Regions from separate parts of the Streptomyces sp. NPDC003036 genome, predicted to be linked through region 2. Evidence: riboswitches for the same ligand, from Rfam matches in the RefSeq annotation. Region 2 holds a riboswitch; each other region holds the start of a gene.

Region 1 (3,579 bases), on a different contig from region 2:
ATACCTCAACACCCCACCCGAGGTGGTGTATTCCGGGCATCCGCCCATGGGGCGAAGGAACCGGCGGCCCTGGCGTCGGGGGGTGGAACGCCAGGGCCACCGGAGTCTGCGGGCCGTCGGACGGTCAGTCCGTCAGACGGTTCAGACGGTCAGGCCCTTGCCGCGGAGCCACGCCAGCGGGTCCACTCCGCCGCCGCCCGCCGTGTGGACCTCCAGGTGCAGGTGCGGCCCGGTCACGTTGCCGGTGGCGCCGACGCGCCCGATGGTCTCGCCGGTGGCGACCTTCTGCCCCGCGCCCACCGTCATCGAGGAGAGGTGGCAGTACCAGACCTCGGTGCCGTCCTCCAGCTCCAGGACGATCCGGTAGCCGTACGAGCCGGACCAGCCGGCCGACTTGATGGTGCCGCCGTGCACGGCCTTGGCCGGGGTGCCCGTGGGAGCCGCGAGGTCGAGGCCGGTGTGGTAGCCGGAGGACCACATGGTGCCGGCCTGGCCGTAGGTGGAGGTGATGGTGTACGAGGAGGTCGGCAGCGCGTAGCTGCCGGCGAGCTTGGCCAGCCGCTCGGCCTCCGCCTTGGCCGCGGCCTCCGCCTCGGCCTTCGCCGCCGCTTCGGCCTTCGCCTTCGCCTCGGCGGCCGCCTCCTTCTCGGCGGCGGTCTGCTGGGACTTGGCCAGCGCGGCCGCCTGCTCGGCGGCCTCCTTCTCGGCCGCGAGCTTCGCCGCCGCGTCCGCGGACGCCTGCTGCTGCTCGGCCTGCTGGAGGATGCGCGCCCGCAGGGCCTCGCCGGCGCTCGCGCCGCCTTCGGCCCGGTCCCCGGCGGGGCCGTCGTCGGCGGCGAGGGACCCGGCGGTCAGCGGCGCGGCGGCGGTCAGCCGGGCGTCCGCGGAGGCGCCGCCGGAACCGTCGTCGGCACCGTCGTCGGAGATCAGGGAGCCGATGCCCGGCATGGACTCGGCGTCCGGAAGGCTGTCGGCTATCGCGCCGGACAGGTCGGGCAGGGATATGGAGACCGCCGGCTTGTCCTGCGCGGTGGCCATCCCTCCGGCACCGACGGCCGCGATGACGCCCACGCCCAGGACCGTGGAGCTACGGGCCAGCCCGCCGCGCTGCTTGACCACGCGGTGGCGGCCACGGACGGGACGGACGGTGTCCTCGGTGGGGTTCCACTCCTCCCACTGGCCCTCCGCGGGCGCACCGGAACCGGGGCCCGGGCCGAAGGAGTCGACGAAGTGGGGGGCCGGGGAGGCGGGGGCGGCCGGGGAGGCCGATGGAGCAGACGGCGCTTCGGGGGCAGGCCTGTTGGACGCCACGGGGGCGCACTCCTTTCCTTCCTTCTCGCCTACCGGGTTAGCTGACGGGTTCGGAGCAGGAAGGTCTCCTTCAGGCCGGCGATGCGGCCCGATTCACCCCAAGGTGGTGGTTCCCCGGTTCCCTTGCGGAATTCGGCGCGCGCGCACGGTGCCGTCGCTCTTGCGTCGGCTGGGACGACCGCGCTGCGTTATCGAACGTTAATAGACGCGGGGTCGTGATTCCAAGCCGTTCCTACTGATCATTAACCACGTAGCCCCCGGCATACCGCCTCACAAACGGGCATAGGCAGCCAAGTTGACTACCCCTCACACCCCGTGTGCCCCACCACACTTTCTGACGGTTAGTCAAATGTTATGCGGAGGGCTCCACACCGATCACCCTCCGTGCCCGGCCGCCCCGGATGCTCCCGCCGCCCCGGCCCGCTACCCCTGAGGCTTGCTCACCGCCAGCAGCGCGAGGTCGTCGGTCGTCCCCCCGCCCCCCGTATGCCGCCGTACGTCCTCGACCAGGGCGTCCAGCAGCTCCCCCGGCCTCGCGAAGCTCCGCCCCGCCAGCCGCTCCGCCGGGTCGTAGAAGGCACCGCTCGCGTCCCGCGCCTCGGAAAGCCCGTCCGTGTAGAAGAGCAGCGTCGCCCCGGGCGGGAACGGCACCTCGTCCGCGCGGTCGGGCCACGGCCCCAGGTCCGCCATCCCCAGCGGCAGCGCGGGCTCGGTCGGCTCCAGCCGCTCCAGGCCCCCGTCGGCGTACAGCACCAGCGGCTCGGGATGGCCGCGGTTGACGATCCGCACCACCGCCTCGCCGCGCGCCACCTCGGCCAGTACGGCGGTGGTGAAGCCCTCGAAGGCGTCGAGCCCGTCGCGCCGGGTCCCCTCCCGCGCGAGCGCCCGCTCCAGCCGCTGCGACACCCCCTCCAGCGAGCTCTCCTGCTCGGCCGCCTCCCGGAACGCGCCCAGCACGACCGCCACCGCCTCGACCGCGCCCATCCCCTTCCCGCGGACGTCCCCGACCACCAGCCGCACCCCGTAGGGCGTGTCCTGCACGGCGTAGAGATCGCCCCCGATGAACGCGTCCGCCTGCGCCGCCTCGTACCGCGCCGCCACCCGAAGGCCACCGATCCGCTCGGCCGGCGTCGGGAGCACGGCGCGCTGCGCGGATTCGGCGATGCCACGGGCGGAGGCGAGCCGCTCGCCGCTGCGCCGCACGACCCGGTTGATCATCAGCGCGAACGCCGAGACCGTGATCAGGGTGACGAGCTCCGTGATCGACGGGGCCTCGTCCAGCGTGCCGCTGTGGAGGCGCAGCCCGACCAGCGCCAGGACGGCGGCGGCCCCGGCCACCAGGGTGATCCGTACGGTGAAGAACGGCGCGGCGACGAGCGGGGCGGCGGTGAACAGCGGCACGGCCGTGAACCGGGGCGGCGTCAGCAGGTCGAACACCACCCCGCCGACGATCATCAGTACGGGCACCACCCGGAGGAAGCGGCGTACCTTCGCGCGTCGCGCGCTCCGACCCCAGGTCCTGTCGCCGTTGTCACCCACGGTTACGGACGGTAGGCGGGCCCCGCTCACACCGACCGGAGCCGCGCCGCAGGATGCCCCGCCATCGGCCGACCGGGCGACCACGCAGGACATGCAGCACACGCACGACATGACGACGAAGACCCGGTGCCTTGTGGCACCGGGTCTTCGTCGTCATCAGTAGCGGGGACAGGATTTGAACCTGCGACCTCTGGGTTATGAGCCCAGCGAGCTACCGAGCTGCTCCACCCCGCGTCGGTAAACACCACCCTACGCCATGCGGAGCAAGATCAACACCAATTACTCGCCCGGCACCTTCGCCGTGCTGAGGGCGATGCGGTTCCAGGTGTTGATGGTGAAGATCAGCGCGAGCAGCCGCCCGAGCTCGCCCTCCTCGAACTGGGCGGCCGCGCGCGCGTATACGTCGTCCGGCACGCCCTCCGCCGCGACCAGCGTGACGGCCTCGGTCAGCGCGAGCGCGGCCCGTTCCCGCTCGGTGAAGAAGCGCGCCGCGTCGCGCCAGACGGCGACCATGTGCAGCCGCTCCTCGCTCTCCCCGGCCTTGCGCGCGTCGGTGGTGTGCATGTGCAGGCAGTACGCGCAGCCGTTGAGCTGGGAGGAACGGATCTGTACAAGCTCGACCAGGGCGGGGTCCAGGCCCTGGCGGGCGGCGGCGTCGAAGCCGATCAGGGCCTTGAACGCCTGGGGAGCGGCCTTCGCGAAGTTGATCCGGGAAACGGTGCCCGTGTG
Region 2 (3,579 bases):
GGGCAGACCGCGCTGGCGACGCTGCTGACCCGGTTGCCGGACCTCCGGCTCGCGGTGGATCCTGCCGATTTGCGGTGGCGCGGGGGGCTGATTATGCGTGGACTGCGCACGCTCCCGGTCGAGTTCACCCCCTTTGGGAGGGGTCCCAGCGGGGCACCGGAAATGACGATCCGTCAGTAATGTGATCTTCGCGTAATCTCCCCTGCATCGACTTGTGACTGACGTTCGAATGCCGCTACGTTCACCGTCACCTCAGCAGTCACGCGAAAGGCACACCGCATGCGCTCCGGGAACGGCAGGCACCGTCGACCCCGTCAGGCCCCCGCCATCGTTGTCGCGGCAGGGGTGACCGGATCCGCCATCGCCCTTCCGCTGCTCGGCGCCGGCTCCGCGTCGGCCGTCGACGCCCACACGTGGGACCGGGTCGCCGAGTGCGAGTCCGGCGGCGCGTGGAGCGCCGACATGGGCAACGGCTTCTACGGCGGACTCCAGCTCTCGCAGGAGACCTGGGACGCGTACGGCGGCAAGCAGTACGCCCTGCGCCCCGACCTCGCCAGCCGCGCCCAGCAGATAGCCGTCGCGGAGCAGGTCTACGCCGCGACAGGCGTCAAGACCTGGGAGACCTGCGCCCCCATCGTGGGCCTGGGCGGCGCCACCGGGGCGAAGCCGGACGCCACGCCCGACGCGTCCTCCGGCACCGCGACGCCCGAGGCCGCCCCGGACGCCGCTCCCGGCGCGTCCGCTCCGGCCGACGCCGGCCAGCCGGTGGAGCCCACCGAGCCGGTGACCCCCGCCGACCCGGTCGAGAGCCTCCTGCCGGCCGAGCCCGCCGCGCCCACCACGCCGGACGCCGCGCCGGAGACGTCGGCCCCGGCCGCCCCGCCCGTCCCCGGCAACGGCAAGCACCGCGGCGCGCCCGACCCGGCGGAGCCCCCGGCGGCGACGGACCCGACCGCGACCGACCCGGCCGCGCCGGAGGCCGAGAACCCCACGAGCGCCGACAATTCGGTCAGCGGGCGCGAAACGGACGGCCACACCTCGCGAGGTGACGGCGCGACACGCGACCTGGCGGACGCCCAGCCGGGCGCGTACACCGTCCGCCCCGGCGACAGCCTCTCCGCCATCGCCGCGGCGAAGGACCTCGAAGGCGGCTGGACCGCCCTCTATGACGCCAACCGCCAGACCGTGGGCGCCGATCCGGACCTCATCCTGCCCGGCCAGAGCCTCGATCTGGCCCCCGCGCAGCGCTAGGTGGCGGGGGTGTTGGTACCCCTATGTCCGGGTCTGCGTCAGTGAGACATGAGTCTCTTTGTGCCAACTGGCGCCTCACGAACGCACGATGTGTCCGATCCGCCCCTCACCTGCGCAAACGTCCGTCAAGCGCAGGGCGGTAGGGGCGGATTGACCCGGATGTCCGTCTTTGAACTTCACCGGGCTCTGTGATTACGGTCTTCATCGCTCGCCATCGCGGGCCCCTTCGACCGGTACGCCGAATCCTGCCGCCGGACGCAAGGGAACAGTCGTCGCGTCATGCGCCGAAGGCAGGAGCGGGGGACCCAAGGTAGGTGCCGGCCCCCGGCCGTCGAAGGACGGTCCGTGAGCCGGCTTGGGGTGAGGCCGCGCGAGTCGCGCGGCGGGGCAGCTCATCAGCCCTAACCCGACAGCTCACCTCGCAGGCGTCGGTGAGGAGAATCTCCATGCTGTTTTCCAGCAAGGTTTCCGGCAAGGCCAAGCACCGTCGCCCGTCCAAGGCGGTCCGTTTCGCCGCGTTCGCCGGCATCACCGGCGTCGCCGTGGCCGCCCCGCTGATGGGCGCCACCTCCGCCTCGGCGGCCACCTCCGCCGAGTGGGACAAGGTCGCCCAGTGCGAGTCCGGCGGCAACTGGTCCATCAACACCGGCAACGGCTACTACGGCGGCCTGCAGTTCTCGGCCTCCACCTGGGCCGCGTACGGCGGCACCGCGTACGCCGCCACCGCCGACCAGGCCAGCAAGGCGCAGCAGATCGAGATCGCCGAGAAGGTCCTGGACGGCCAGGGCAAGGGCGCGTGGCCGGTGTGCGGCGTGGGCCTGTCCAACGCCGCGTACGACGGCGGCGCCGCCGAGCGCACGGCCGAGCAGCCCACCACCCGCAGCGAGCAGCGCACCGCGCCGAAGGCCGCGCCCAAGGCCGGGGAGGCCCCCAAGGCCGCGCCCAAGGCCGAGGCGAAGAAGACCGTCACCACCCCGACCGGCAAGAAGGTCGCCAAGGGCGACGGCGAGTACAAGGTGAAGGCCGGCGACACCCTCAGCACCATCGCCGAGGCGGAGAACGTCGAAGGCGGCTGGCAGAAGCTCTTCGAGCTGAACAAGGACATCGTCGAGGACGCCGACCTCATCTACCCGGGCCAGCAGCTCCACCTGAGCTGACCCCCCGACGGCCCCGGCCCGAGTCGCCCATGCGGCGGCGGGCCGGGGCCTTCGCGGTTACCGGCAGGTAAACCTTGTGGGCTTTTGCCCCGTAAACAGGGCCCTTGGGTCGTTTTTCGTCCCACGAGGCGGGCGTCGGCTGGCCCCGGCCCCCCGGCCGGATAGGCTCTTGTCGCACGGCGCAAGGCCAAAGAGACCCTGCACCCTGCACCGCTCGCGTCACACATTGCGTCACATCCCAGAAGGAGATGCTCGTGCCGTCCATCGACGTCGTCGTAGCCCGGGAAATCCTGGACTCCCGAGGCAACCCCACGGTCGAGGTCGAGGTCGGCCTCGACGACGGCAGCACCGGCCGTGCTGCCGTCCCGTCCGGTGCCTCCACCGGTGCGTTCGAGGCCCTCGAGCTCCGCGACGGTGACAAGGACCGCTACCTCGGCAAGGGTGTCGAGAAGGCCGTCCTCGCCGTCATCGAGCAGATCGGCCCGGAGCTCGTCGGCTACGACGCCACGGAGCAGCGGCTGATCGACCAGGCGATGTTCGACCTGGACGCCACGCCCGACAAGTCGTCGCTCGGCGCCAACGCCATCCTCGGCGTCTCCCTCGCCGTCGCGCACGCCGCCTCCGAGGCGTCCGACCTGCCGCTCTTCCGCTACCTGGGCGGCCCGAACGCGCACCTGCTGCCCGTTCCGATGATGAACATCCTGAACGGCGGCTCGCACGCCGACTCCAACGTGGACATCCAGGAGTTCATGATCGCCCCGATCGGCGCGGAGTCCTTCTCCGAGGCGCTGCGCTGGGGCGCCGAGGTCTACCACACCCTGAAGAAGGTCCTGAAGGACAAGGGCCTGTCCACGGGTCTGGGCGACGAGGGCGGCTTCGCCCCGAACCTCGACTCCAACCGCGCCGCCCTCGACCTCATCCTCGAGGCCATCAAGCAGGCCGGCTACACCCCGGGCAAGGACATCGCGCTGGCGCTCGACGTCGCCGCGTCCGAGTTCTACAAGGACGGCGCGTACGAGTTCGAGGGCAAGTCCCGCTCGGCCGCCGAGATGACCGACTACTACGCCGAGCTCGTCGAGGCGTACCCGCTGGTCTCCATCGAGGACCCGCTGTTCGAGGACGACTGGGACGGCTGGAAGACCATCACCGAGAAGCTGGGCGCCAAGGTGCA
Region 3 (3,579 bases), on a different contig from region 2:
CCGCGGGTGTCGAAGCCGGTCGTCACCAGCACGGTGCCGACCACCGACGTCAGGTCGGCGACGGCCCGCTCGAAGCGTTCGGCGACGTCGTCGGGGTCGCTGCCGGGCCGGATGATGTCGTTGCCGCCCGCGCAGAAGGTCACCAGGTCGGGGGCGAGCTCTTTCGCCCGCGGGAGCTGTTCCTCGACGATCTGGTCGAGGAGCCGTCCGCGTACGGCGAGGTTCGCGTACCGGAAGTCGTCGGGCTCGGGCAGCCGGTCGGCGAGGAGCACCGCCAGGCGGTCGGCCCAGCCGACGAACGTGCCGTCGGGTCCGGGGTCTCCGACGCCCTCGGTGAAGCTGTCACCGATCGCCACGTACGACCCGAATACGTCACTGTCTCTGAAGGTCGAATCGTCTGCCACGGGAGCACATCCTGCCTCCTTCCCTGTGACCTACGCGACCGTAAGGAGGGGTTGACGTAGCGTGAGATATGCCACCGGTCAAGATTCGTCCAAGCCGGAATACGCCGCTGCCCGGCACCGTGGAGCGCGGTACCGGGCAGGGCGGGTGGCCGACGGCGCGTCGACGGTGCGTCAGATGGAGACGCCGTGCTGGCGCAGGTACGCCAGCGGGTCGATGTCCGAGCCGTAGCTGGGGCTGGTGCGGATCTCGAAGTGCAGGTGCGGGCCGGTGGAGTTGCCGGTGGACCCGGAGAGGCCGATCTGCTGGCCGCCGCTGACGCTCTGGCCGGAGGAGACGGAGAGCTGGGAGAGGTGGGCGTACTGCGAGTACGTGCCGTCGGTGTGCTTGATGACGACCTCGTTGCCGTACGAGCCGCTCCAGCCGGCCGAGACCACGGTGCCGGGGCCGACGGCCTTGACGCTGGTGCCGGAGGAGGCCGCGAAGTCGACACCGGTGTGGTAGCCGGAGGACCACATGGAGCCGGAGGCGCGGTACGGGGTGGTGATCGAGGAGTCGACCGGGGCCGTGAAGCCGGAGCCGGTGCTCTTCGGGGCGGACTGCGCCGGGGCGGCCTTGGCCGCCGGGGCCTCGGCCTTGGCGGCGGAGCGGGAGGCGCGGGCCTCGCCGCGGTCCTCGTCCGCCTTCGGCTTGGCCTTGGCCGGGGCGGCCTTGGCGCCGAGGGTGAGCTCCATGCCCGGGAGGATCAGCGACGGGTCCTCACCGATGACCTCGCGGTTGTCCTTGTACAGCTTCTGCCAGCCGCCCTTGACGTTCTTGTTGTGGGCGATCTTGGCGAGGTAGTCACCGGCGACCACGGTGTACGTACGGGGCGCGGGCTTGGCGGCGGCCTGGGCGGTCTGCGCGGCGGCGACCACCTGCTGCGGAGCGGTCGCCGGCGCGGCGCTCTGCTCCGCGGCGTGCGCACCGGTGGCGCCGAGCAGCGGAAGGGCGATGGCCGCGCCACCGGTACCGGCGGCGATGAAACCACGCGTGAGCGTGCTGGACTTGGGACGGCGGTGCTTACCCTTGGCGGGCATGGCGAATTCCTCTCCGGCGCCTGCGAGGTGAGCTGTCGGGTTCGGGCTGGAGATGCCCGGCCGCGTGGTGACGCGACTTAACCCCGAGCCGGTCCCGGAATTCCGGGATCGGCGGACTTACCTGGGTCCCCCGCTCCTGCCACACGTGGGTGGGTGCTGAATTCCGGGCCGGCGGCAGGATTCGGCGGTCCGGCCGGATTGCGGTGACCGTAGGACAGTCGGGTCGGCTCGAACAAGCCGCCGCTTTCCCGAGTGCATTCCTTTGCACCGCGCCGTCGCGGATTACCGGTCACCCTCCGTGGATTACGGATCATGAATTCCCGGTGAGCGCAGGGGAATTGCGGAAGAGGCCCGGCCACGGACGGTCACTTTTATGACGCTGCTCACGCGCCGAGGCCCATGTCCCGTTCTATCGGGGCACGTTATGCCGAACACCCCAATACGGACAGAAGCGTCATACCTCGACGAGCCGTCGCAGGCGCACCGAGGGCGGACAGGCGGACGGATCGAGCACCCGTGCGGATGATTGCCCCGGGAACCCAATGTCGTATCGTCGGATCGCGACATCGTCGGCGGCCGGCGCCGACGTCAGACGCGGAGGAGTCCCCGTGACGCAGCAGGTGCCGCAGGCCCCGTCGAGCGAGCCCGAACTGTCCGGTGTGCGCAATTTCCGGGATGTGGGCGGGCTGCCGACGGTGGACGGGCTGCGCATCCGGCACGGGCGGCTCTACCGCAGCGGCCACCTGGCGCACGCCACCGGGGAGGACGCGGCGTTCCTGGGCTCCCTCGGGCTGCACACGATCTTCGACTTCCGCAACGCCGCCGACCAGAAGCTCGAAGGCCCCGACATCGAGCTCCCCGGCGTACGGAACGTGAACATCCCGCTCACCGACCCGGCCGACGGCGTCGAGTTCTGGCGGATGGTCCGCGACGGCGACCTCGACCAGCTGCGCCAGATCCTCGCGGACGGCCAGGCGGCGGCACGGATGTCGGAGTCGTACCGCACGATCATCAAGGAGCGCACGGCGGAGCACAGCCGGGTGCTGCACGCCCTCGCCGAGGACAGCGTCCCGGCGCTCATGCACTGCGCGGCGGGCAAGGACCGGGCGGGGCTGTCGATCGCGGTGACGCTGCTGGCGGTCGGCGTCGAGCGGGAGGCCATCGAGGCGGACTACCTCAAGTCCAACGACCCGCACCGCCGCTACAAGGTGCACCGCAGCGACAGCTCCCCGGCCGGTATGTCGCCCGAGGTGATGGAGCTGCTCAGCCCGCTCTTCGACGCGCGCCTGGAGTACCTGGCGGCGGCCTTCGCGACCATCGAGGAGACCTGGGGCACGACCGACCGGTACCTCTCGGAGGGCCTGAAGCTGACGCCCGAGACGCGGGAGCGGCTGCGCGAGCGGCTCCTCGACGCGGGCTGAGACCCGGGGCCCGGGTCGGGCTCGTCAGCCGGCGCCCAGCGCGAAGAGCAGGTACAGGAACGCCGCGAAGAGGTGGCCGGCCACCAGGTAGGCGAAGAGCCGGACGACGAGCCCGCGCGGGAACTTCACTTCGTAGGACATGGGGTCCTCCCTCTCGGGGACGTCAGCGGTGGGTGCCGGGGCCGCCGAGGCACAGGTCGGCCGCGGCGCTCTGCAGGAGTGTGTGGACGAAGAGCAGCTCGGCCCCGCGGCGCCCGGCCGCGGCGATGCGGTGCGGGGTGAGCGAGTCGAAATGCGCGCTGTCGCCGGGGTCCAGGACGTGGACCACGTCGCCGAGCACGAGCCGCACCCGGCCGGCGAGGACGTAAAGCCACTCCTCGCCCGGGTGGACGCGTACGAGATCGCTCTGGCCCGCGGCGTACGGCACCTCCACCCGCAGCGCCTGCAGGGCGCGCCCCGCGCCGCCGGCCTGGTGGTACGTCCAGCCGTCCGCCTCCACGGGCTCGGCGCGCCCGGCGCGGACGATCGGCTCGCGCTCCGGCGGGACCTCGCCGAGGAGCTCGGACACCGTCGTACCGTAGACACGGGCGAGGCCCAGGAGCATGGGCAGCGACGGCTGGCGCCGTCCGGTCTCCAGGCGGGAGAGGTGCGCGGGTGACAGGCCGGCGCGCCGGGCC
Region 4 (3,579 bases), on a different contig from region 2:
ACATGAGAGAGTGGTCTAGACAACCCCCTGAACTCGAAGGGCAACACCATGGCTGAGCGCCGCGTCAACGTCGGCTGGGCCGAGGGCCTGCACGCCCGCCCCGCCTCCATCTTCGTCCGTGCCGCCACGGCCGCCGGCGTCCCCGTGACGATCGCCAAGGCCGACGGCAACCCGGTGAACGCCGCGTCGATGCTCGCGGTCCTCGGCCTGGGTGCGCAGGGCGGCGAGGAGATCGTGCTCGCGTCGGACGCGGAGGGTGCGGACGCCGCCCTGGACCGCCTGGCGAAGCTGGTCGCGGAGGGTCTCGAGGAGCTTCCCGAGACCGTCTGACGGGCTTCGGGCATCGTCCCGGCCATCACCTCGGACGTCGCCTCGACATCACCTCGGACAATTACCTGTCCTCTTGCGGCGGAGCCGTATCGCCCCCGAATTCCGGGGTGATACGGCTCCGCTTTTTTGGTGAACCTTTCTGTATACGGCCGCGTTGTTAATTGCGGGCGCTCACCGTGTTGACGCGATGTTGCGGACTCCTCACACGCAGCCGGTGCGCGCCGAGTGAGCGCTCGGCGTGCAGTGCGGTCAGCGCCCGGGCCCGCTCGGCGTCACCGCGCGCCACCGCGTCGACGATCGCGCCGTGCTCGGCCCACGCCTCCACGGGCGCGGGCGGCTGGTCGACCGCGTACATCCAGGCGATCTTGTGCCGCAGCTGGGTCAGCAGGGCGGTCAGGCCCGGGCTGCCGGAGGCCTGGGCGAGCGTCTCGTGGAACCAGTCGCCGAGCGCCCGCAGGTCCTCCCCCTGGCCCCGGCGCGCCCGCTCCTGGCCCAGCCTGACCAGGCCCCGCAACACCTTGAGGTGCGCCTCGGTACGCCGCTGGGCGGCCCGCGCCGCGCCGAGCGGCTCCAGCAGCGCCCGGACCTCCAGCAGGTCGGCGGCCTCCTGCTCGGTGGGCTCGGCGACACACGCCCCGGCGTGGCGGCGGGTGGTGACGAAGCCCTCCGACTCCAGGGTTCGCAGGGCCTCGCGGACCGGGACGCGGGAGACGCCGTAGCGGCGCGCCAGCTGCTCCTCGGTGAGGCGGCTACCACGCGGGAAGACGCCGGAGACGATGTCGTCGCGAATCGCCGTGCATACCGAGTGCGCGGGAATGCGCATACCGAACCTCCGACGTAATGCGCGCGAAACAGCGTGCGTCCGACCGATTTGACGAGTGTTCAGTGACTCTATGGCACCATTCCTGAATTTCCGACGCCGGGTCGAAATCCATGGATATCTTTTGGCCAGACCGGCCGCGCCGGAGAACGGCGAAGGCCCCGGCTCGGATGAGGAGCCGGGGCCTTGTCTGTCTCGGGTCGTGCGGTCGGAGGTCAGACGTTGACGCCGTGCGAGCGCAGGTACGCGACGGGGTCGATGTCGGAGCCGTACTCGGCGCTCGTACGGGCCTCGAAGTGGAGGTGCGGGCCGGAGGAGTTGCCGGTGGAACCGGAGAGGCCTATCTGCTGGCCGGGCATGACCCGCTCGCCGACCGAGACGCTGACGGAGGAGAGGTGGCCGTACTGCGTGTACGTGCCGTCGGCCATCCGGATCACCACGTTGTTGCCGTACGCGCCGCCCCAGCCCGCCTCGACGACGGTGCCCAGGCCCACGGCGACGACCGTGGAGCCGGAGGGGGCGTGGAAGTCGACGCCGGTGTGGCTGCCGGAGGACCACATGGCGCCGCCGGTCTGGTAGCCGGTGCTGACGTAGGAACCGGCGACCGGGAGCGTGAAGGAGTTCAGGCGCTTGCGCTCGGCCTCGCGGGCGGCGCGCTCCTCCGCCTCGCGGGCGGCCTTGACGCGGGCCTCGGCCTTGCGCTTGGCCTCCGCCTCGGCCTTGGCCTGGGCGGCGGCGCGGGCGGCGGCCTCCTCGGCCTCGCGCTCCTGGGCCTCGGCCTGGGCGTCGACGGTCTCGGCGAGCGTGTCGGTGATGACCGCCTGGTTGAGGCCGGTGTCCTCCAGTGCGCGGACGTCCGCGTCGGCGGCGAGCGCCGGGGAAGCGAGGGTTCCGATGACGCCGGTGGTGGCGATGGCCGCCACGCCGGCGACGTGTGCGCTCTTGCGGCTCAGGCGGCTCGGGGCACGGTGCTTCCCGGTGGCACGGGTGAACGCCATACGGTGGCTGATCCTTTCCTTCCTTCTCGCCTACCGGGTTAGCTGACGGGTTCGGAGCAGGAAGGTCTCCTACGGGCCCCTCCGCACGGATGCGAAGGCGTCCGATTCACCCCAGGGACTTCGTGTGGGTCCCCGGCTCCCCGGGCTCGCGCCCGATGGGGATTCGGCGATGGCTGCCCGGTGCCGCGGATGCGGCGGGTACAGCGGGCGGACAGCGCATCAGACGCTAAGCGGCTGATCTTTCAATCACCAAACGGACACGGTTTTTTGTAGCGCACGCCACAGGGCAGACACGTAACCTCCCCAACAAAACGGACATGCGGTGGACCGGCGAGGGCAGCGGCAGCAGACGGCGGAACCCCGGCATCCGCATGGATGCCGGGGTTCCGCCGGTGACGCGGCCGGCGACGCGCGGCCGACCCGCCGTCAATCAGCCGGTGACGACGCTCACTTCACCGATACCGAGCGCCTCGACCGGCTCCTTGATCTGCGCGGCATCGCCGACGAGCACGGTGACGAGACGGTCCACGGGGAAGGCGCTGACGACCGCGGCCGTGGCCTCCACCGTCCCGGTCTCGGCCAGGCGGGCGTACAACTGCGCCTGGAAGTCGTCCGGGAGGTGCTGCTCGACCTGGTCGGCGAGGGTGCCCGCGACCGAGGCCGCCGTCTCGTACTTGAGCGGGGCGACGCCCACGAGGTTCTGCACGGCGACGTCCCGCTCGGCGTCGGTCAGGCCCTCGGCGGCGAGGGTGCGCAGCACCTTCCACAGGTCGTCGAGGGCCGGACCGGTGTTGGGGGTGTCGACGGAGCCGCTGATGGCGAGCATCGAGGCGCCGTTGCCTCCGGGACCGGAGCGCAGCACCTGGCCGAAGGCCCGTACGCCGTAGGTGTAGCCCTTCTCCTCGCGCAGCACGCGGTCCAGGCGCGAGGTGAGGGTGCCGCCGAGGCAGTACGTGCCGAGCACCTGGGCCGGCCAGACGCGGTCGTGCCGGTCGGGACCGACGCGGCCGATCAGCAGCTGCGTCTGCACGGCGCCGGGGCGGTCGACGATGACGACACGGCCCGTGTCGTCGGCCGTGACGGGCGGTACGGGGCGGGGCTCGGCGGTGTCGCCGGTCCAGGCGCCGAGGGTGTCGGCGAGCACCGCGTCGAGGTCGACGTCCGTCAGGTCGCCCACGACGATGGCGGTGGCCGTGGCGGGCCGGACATGGGCTTCGTAGAAGGCCCGTACGGCCGCGGAGTCGATCCGCTCCACCGTCTCGAGGGTGCCCTGGCGAGGCCGGGACATCCGGGAGTCGGCCGGGAACAGCTCCTTGGAGAGTTGCATGGCGGCGCGGCGCGACGGATTGGCGATCTCGTGCGGGATCTCGTCGAGCCGGTTGCGCACCAGGCGCTCGACCTCGCTGTCGGCGAAGGCGGGCGCGCGCAGGG

What was found. Region 2 has a riboswitch for cyclic di-AMP ahead of ABZX67_RS20010 (transglycosylase family protein). Riboswitches for the same ligand answer to the same signal wherever they lie in the genome.
Region 1: it holds a riboswitch for cyclic di-AMP, as region 2 does, so the genes downstream of both, ABZX67_RS01520 (M23 family metallopeptidase) here and ABZX67_RS20010 (transglycosylase family protein) in region 2, are expected to answer to the same signal.
Region 3: it holds a riboswitch for cyclic di-AMP, as region 2 does, so the genes downstream of both, ABZX67_RS05730 (LysM peptidoglycan-binding domain-containing M23 family metallopeptidase) here and ABZX67_RS20010 (transglycosylase family protein) in region 2, are expected to answer to the same signal.
Region 4: it holds a riboswitch for cyclic di-AMP, as region 2 does, so the genes downstream of both, ABZX67_RS10145 (M23 family metallopeptidase) here and ABZX67_RS20010 (transglycosylase family protein) in region 2, are expected to answer to the same signal.

Annotation. Positions count from the first base shown of each region.
Region 1 is NZ_JBEXNO010000001.1:315,501-319,079, reverse strand. Features, by position in the region: gene ABZX67_RS01520 (M23 family metallopeptidase) at 142-1,311, opposite strand; cyclic di-AMP (ydaO/yuaA leader) riboswitch at 1,323-1,459, opposite strand; gene ABZX67_RS01515 (PP2C family protein-serine/threonine phosphatase) at 1,735-2,766, opposite strand; tRNA gene ABZX67_RS01510 (tRNA-Met) at 3,011-3,084, opposite strand; gene ABZX67_RS01505 (carboxymuconolactone decarboxylase family protein) at 3,130-3,579, opposite strand, start outside.
Region 2 is NZ_JBEXNO010000025.1:100,519-104,097, forward strand. Features, by position in the region: gene ABZX67_RS20000 (cytochrome P450) at 1-180, shown strand, start outside; gene ABZX67_RS20005 (transglycosylase family protein) at 346-1,251, shown strand; cyclic di-AMP (ydaO/yuaA leader) riboswitch at 1,524-1,694, shown strand; gene ABZX67_RS20010 (transglycosylase family protein) at 1,698-2,408, shown strand; gene eno (phosphopyruvate hydratase) at 2,663-3,579, shown strand, end outside.
Region 3 is NZ_JBEXNO010000005.1:121,107-124,685, forward strand. Features, by position in the region: gene ABZX67_RS05725 (SGNH/GDSL hydrolase family protein) at 1-404, opposite strand, end outside; gene ABZX67_RS05730 (LysM peptidoglycan-binding domain-containing M23 family metallopeptidase) at 576-1,481, opposite strand; cyclic di-AMP (ydaO/yuaA leader) riboswitch at 1,486-1,643, opposite strand; gene ABZX67_RS05735 (tyrosine-protein phosphatase) at 2,090-2,902, shown strand; gene ABZX67_RS05740 (DUF6126 family protein) at 2,927-3,043, opposite strand; gene ABZX67_RS05745 (helix-turn-helix domain-containing protein) at 3,066-3,579, opposite strand, start outside.
Region 4 is NZ_JBEXNO010000010.1:116,223-119,801, reverse strand. Features, by position in the region: gene ABZX67_RS10155 (HPr family phosphocarrier protein) at 49-330, shown strand; gene ABZX67_RS10150 (GntR family transcriptional regulator) at 488-1,153, opposite strand; gene ABZX67_RS10145 (M23 family metallopeptidase) at 1,366-2,148, opposite strand; cyclic di-AMP (ydaO/yuaA leader) riboswitch at 2,162-2,327, opposite strand; gene ABZX67_RS10140 (pitrilysin family protein) at 2,579-3,579, opposite strand, start outside.